2 regions of the Enterocloster sp. genome follow, and region 1 is predicted to be linked to the other one. Evidence: riboswitches for the same ligand, from Rfam matches in the RefSeq annotation. Region 1 holds a riboswitch; the other holds the start of a gene.

The links. A riboswitch is a leader RNA that binds a small molecule or an ion and turns the genes downstream of it on or off. The one in region 1 is predicted to bind lysine.
Region 2: another riboswitch for lysine. It lies ahead of ACZM6M_RS03625 (alanine/glycine:cation symporter family protein); the one in region 1 lies ahead of dapA (4-hydroxy-tetrahydrodipicolinate synthase).

The regions. Positions count from the first base shown of each region.
Region 1 covers NZ_DBMACH010000010.1:38,496-40,954, reverse strand. Annotated here, with positions in the region: gene dapB (4-hydroxy-tetrahydrodipicolinate reductase) at 1-231, opposite strand, end outside; gene dapA (4-hydroxy-tetrahydrodipicolinate synthase) at 297-1,184, opposite strand; lysine riboswitch at 1,353-1,526, opposite strand; gene ACZM6M_RS11680 (cob(I)yrinic acid a,c-diamide adenosyltransferase) at 1,572-2,069, opposite strand; gene ACZM6M_RS11675 (single-stranded DNA-binding protein) at 2,205-2,459, opposite strand, start outside.
Region 2 covers NZ_DBMACH010000002.1:176,185-178,643, reverse strand. Annotated here, with positions in the region: gene ACZM6M_RS03625 (alanine/glycine:cation symporter family protein) at 1-1,037, opposite strand, end outside; lysine riboswitch at 1,153-1,322, opposite strand; gene ACZM6M_RS03620 (GNAT family N-acetyltransferase) at 1,465-2,055, shown strand; partial or broken gene ACZM6M_RS03615 (glucose-1-phosphate adenylyltransferase) at 2,271-2,459, shown strand, end outside.

The DNA.
Region 1 (2,459 bases):
TTCCAGACAGTAATCCAAAAGTTCGTCCACTGCCTTTGCAGAAGCAAAATCCACCACTGCGTCCGCAGCCTCTGTACACTCTCCCAAAGAGGCATATACCGGATAATCATAATTTTTTTCCGTATTCAGATCAACGCCCGCAGCGATCCGGATTCCGTCCATTTCCTGTGCCATGGCGGAAATCACCCGTCCCATAGCGCCGTTGCAGCCGTGCATGATAAGATTGATCATTTTCTGTGGTATCCTTTCTTTACTGAGTCTTCTTTTGGCAAGGCCCAGGGCTCTTTTCAAACGTTTTATGCCAGAATGCCGTATTCCTTCATGGCCTTTTTAAGAATTTCCTGATGCTCCGGCTCCATCTCGGTCAGAGGCATGCGCAGCGGTCCTACTTCTTTTCCCATCAGGTTCATGGCGGCCTTTACGGGGATAGGATTTACCTCACAGAACAGGGCGTTAATTAAAGGAATCGCCTCTAACTGCATCCGGGCGCTCTTTTTTACATCTCCTGCAAAATAGGAGGCACAGATTTCATGAGCCTGTGAAGGAGCCACATTGGAGAGAACAGAGATAACGCCCTTTCCGCCTAAAGATAAAAGAGGCACGATCTGATCGTCATTTCCTGAATATACGTCGCAGTTTCCATCGGTCAGGTTCATCAGCTGGGCAATACCGGAAAAATTGCCGGTAGCTTCCTTTACACCCACTATATTGTCTACTTCACGGCAAAGAGAAGCAATGGTCTCAGGCTGGATATTTACACCGGTTCTTCCGGGAATATTGTAAAGGATCATGGGTATTTTTACTGCATCTGCCACAGCAGTAAAATGAGCCTTGAGTCCCTTCTGGGTCGCCTTGTTGTAATAGGGAGATACAACCAGGATACCGTCTGCCCCCCTTTCCTCGGCCTCCTTTGACAGGTAAATGGCGGTCTGTGTACAGTTTGAGCCTGTTCCTGCCACAACCGGAATTCTCTTTTTGGTCACATCACAGATAAAGCCGATCACATCCAGATGCTCTTCATGGGTCATGGTAGATGCCTCTCCTGTAGTTCCGCAGGCAATGATCGCATCGGTACCGCCTGCGATCTGCTCCTCTACGATCTCCTCCAGCTTATCGTAATTTACTTCTCCGTTTTCCTTAAAAGGCGTAATCAGCGCAACGCCAGCTCCTTCAAAAACAGCCATGCTTATCTTCTCCTTTTTTACAGTCTTATTTACCATCAGTAAATGCGCATGATAAACAAAGTGTACATATCCCGCACCGGTTTTCGCCCCCGTACCAGCGAAAAAAGAAGGGCTGAGGTAAATGTTTCAGCCCTTCCCATACAAACCCGTTCTTACTGCGGATACATATCTTCTGGTAGCTCTCCATCCACCTGGATGACAGTCACAGGATTCTTCATCCTGCACCCAGAAACGATCCTGCAGGATAACCGCTCCTTCGGCGCTTTTCCCTTTCACGGCTTTTCTTCTGTGCCTGCCACATCCAAACCGATATTCATGATCAGCGCAGCCTCTACTCTGTCTATAGTCTTATCCTATCATCATTAAAAATAGATGTCAACAGGGAACTTACTCAAATCGCGTCTGAAGCTTCGTCACCTCATCCACCCATTCATCCAAAGCCGCCGGATAAACGGTTCCTGTCATGATCAGCTCGGCCTCCGACTGTCTTGCCTGGCCGATCAGGGCGCACAGCTCCTCCAGGGTGAGAATCCCTTCATCCAGGATCCCCAGGATCTCATCCAGGATCAGGATATCGCATTCTCCGGTTACAAGAACCTTTTTTGAAAAATTCAGCCCATTGCGGATATTGATCCTGGCTTCCTCTTTTTCCTCTTCAGAAAGCTGATCAAAAACCACAGGAGATTTTTCAAAACGGAACAGTTTAAATTCCGGTTCCAGACGTTTTAATACTTCCATGTTGTCGGAATCCATAGAACCCTTTAAAAACTGAACCATGATCACATTTTTTCCATGGATCAGGGCGCTGATCCCTCTTCCCAGAGCGCTGGCCGTTTTCCCCTTACCCGGTCCGCAGATCACCTGTATCGTACTGTCTTTCATCATCATGCACCTCATACTGCCTTCCGGACACCTTCCCTATGTGTGTCTGGAACATCAATTCACAACACACACTCTAGCACAATATAAGAAATAATGCAAATATTTCTTATATTTTCCGTAAGGAAATCGTAAGAGAATTTATTGATCCGACTCCTCGCCGCATTCCAGCTTGCTGATAGAAACCTCGTATGCCACCCTCTTTTCACACTCTGTCTCGCTGAGCTTTTTTGTATATTCCCTGCTCTGGACTCTTCCCCAGATACGGACTCGGGTGCCTACCGTAAAGCCGGAGGCAAAGCGGGCATTTCTTCCCCAGCTGATACAAGGTATGTAATCTGATTTTCCATAAGGACGGTTAACTGCCAGCAGAAGATCTGCAATCTCTCGTCCAAG
Region 2 (2,459 bases), on a different contig from region 1:
TTTCCGCTTAAAAGCACAGAAACAGATGTGATGGAGCAGACTACAAAGGTATCAAAAAATACTTCAAAGGAACCCCAAAGTCCCTGTGCAACAGGATGGGGTGTTCTGGCAGAGGAATGGATCATGGGAGAAGTACCCCAGCCGGCCTCATTGGAGTATACGGAACGTGCCATACCTACCCGGATCATCTCACTGACTGCACAGCCGGCAAAGCCGCCGATGGCTGCCGTACCAGTGAACGCATTTGTTACAATGGCAGCAAACACAGAGGGCACTCTGGAAAGATTTGCCAGAATCATGCCAATTCCCATTAAAATGTAGAAAACGCTCATTAAGGGGACCAGCTTGCTGAACAAAGACGCAATCTTTTTGGTGCCTCCGTCCGTTACAATATAGGTCAGAACGCAAAGAGCCGCTCCCACCAGAATAACGCCCTCAATCTGAAAGCCTCCGATATTCACCGTATCCATTTTAAAGGCTCCTGCTACCACCTGGGAAGCAGTCAGCGTAGAGGAGGTTACAAAGAATGTAGAGAAAATACCTGCGCCGAAAATAACTGCCGGTATCAGCCACAGCTTTCCCCAGCGGCGCTCCTCTCCCAGTCCCCGCTCCATATAATAGGTAGGGCCGCCGTAATATTCACCCTTTTCATTGGTATGGCGGTAATAGCAGCCCAGCGTTACCTCTACCTGCTTCAAGATCATTCCAAGACAGGCAGACAGCCACATCCACAGCACAGCGCCAGGGCCTCCTGCCGCAACTGCCGTAGCCACACCGGCAATATTTCCAAAGCCTACCGTACCGCCGATTGCTGTGGAAATTGCTTCAAAGGAACTTAACATTCCCTTTGCATTATCCTCCTGCTTCTGGCTTTTTTTGTTTAAAATCGTGCCACCGGTATTCTTTAAAATCCAGCCAAAGCGCCTGAACTGAAAGAATCCGGAACGGACTGTGAAATAAATACCGGTAGAAATCATCAGTACGATTAACGGAAGCCCCCACAGGACGCCGTCTAACCAGTTGAGAAATTCGATCATTTTTATGATCCCCCTTTTCTTTTGTTTATGTACAGCAATCTATTCCACCTGGGCTCTGCCCGCAAAAAAGGAGCAGCGGTTTTTGCATCCCACTGCTCCATAAATCATCCATCCATGAAACAATAGCGCCTCCACCGTTTGGTGAGAGTGTGCAGCCTGTTCGACTGCACCCCAACATACTGCCTGCGAAAGCAGTACATTTCGGCGGCTCCTCCTTTCCCTGCTCTTCCCTGGCTTCGCTGCCTCCAAACAGGTACTGATAGTATCCGCACCTCTATTGCCGTACTCTTTTTGTAGTATCATAGCTGGTTTCACGCTGGCTGTCAACTGTTTTTGCAAGTTTATTTCTTCGGCCAAATTTCACTTGATACAATCTTTTTTTCGTCCTATACTAAAAAATCATATGTTTTATCCGGAGGTACACATTATGTCACTCACACCACCCATCACCATTCGCCCCGTTTCCACCGCTGACAGCCAGGCTCTCCTTGATATTTACCGTCCCTATGTGGAGCATACTGCCATTACCTTTGAATATGAGGTTCCCACTGTGGAGGAATTTACCCGCCGGATCCGCCACACCTTAAAGCGCTACCCCTATCTGGCAGCAGAAAAAGACGGACAGCTTTTAGGCTATGCTTATGCAGGCCCTTTTCATGAACGGGCAGCCTATGACTGGTGCGCTGAGGTTTCCATTTATATACGGACTGATGCCCGCGGCACAGGGATTGGAAAAAAACTCTATGAAGCTCTGGAGCACGCACTTACTGCCCAGAATATCCTCAATCTTTACGCCTGCATCGCATGGCCGGATAAGGAAGATGAATATCTTACCAGAAACAGCGCTGATTTCCACCGCCATCTGGGCTATGAACTGGCAGGAATGTTTAAAAACTGCGGCTATAAATTCGACCGCTGGTACAGTATGATCTGGATGGAAAAACAGCTTGGCCCCCATTCCGGCCATGCAGAACCCATTATCCCTTTCCAGGAACTGCTTCACCGGATGCCTGTTTAAAGCATCTTCTATTATGCATGATTTTGCACTTTGTCTTTTGAATATTGTATTCATGTTCTTTTTTTACAAAATACTGTCCGTTTTTACCGATTTGTGCTACAATTCTAACAGAACATTCCTGAAATGTTTTTCGTTGGGAATGCTGCCCGGTAAGCAGAGTGGCTTATGTGTTCTGTGGACCGAGGCGTCACTACTATACAAGGGGAGAATTTGAAATGGCAAAAGAAATGATCGCAATGCTGCTTGCCGGCGGCCAGGGTTCACGGCTTTATGCCCTGACTCAAAAGCTGGCAAAACCTGCAGTTCCTTTTGGCGGAAAATACCGTATTATCGACTTTCCGCTGTCAAACTGCGTAAATTCAGGAATTGACACAGTAGGTATCCTGACCCAGTACCAGCCTCTG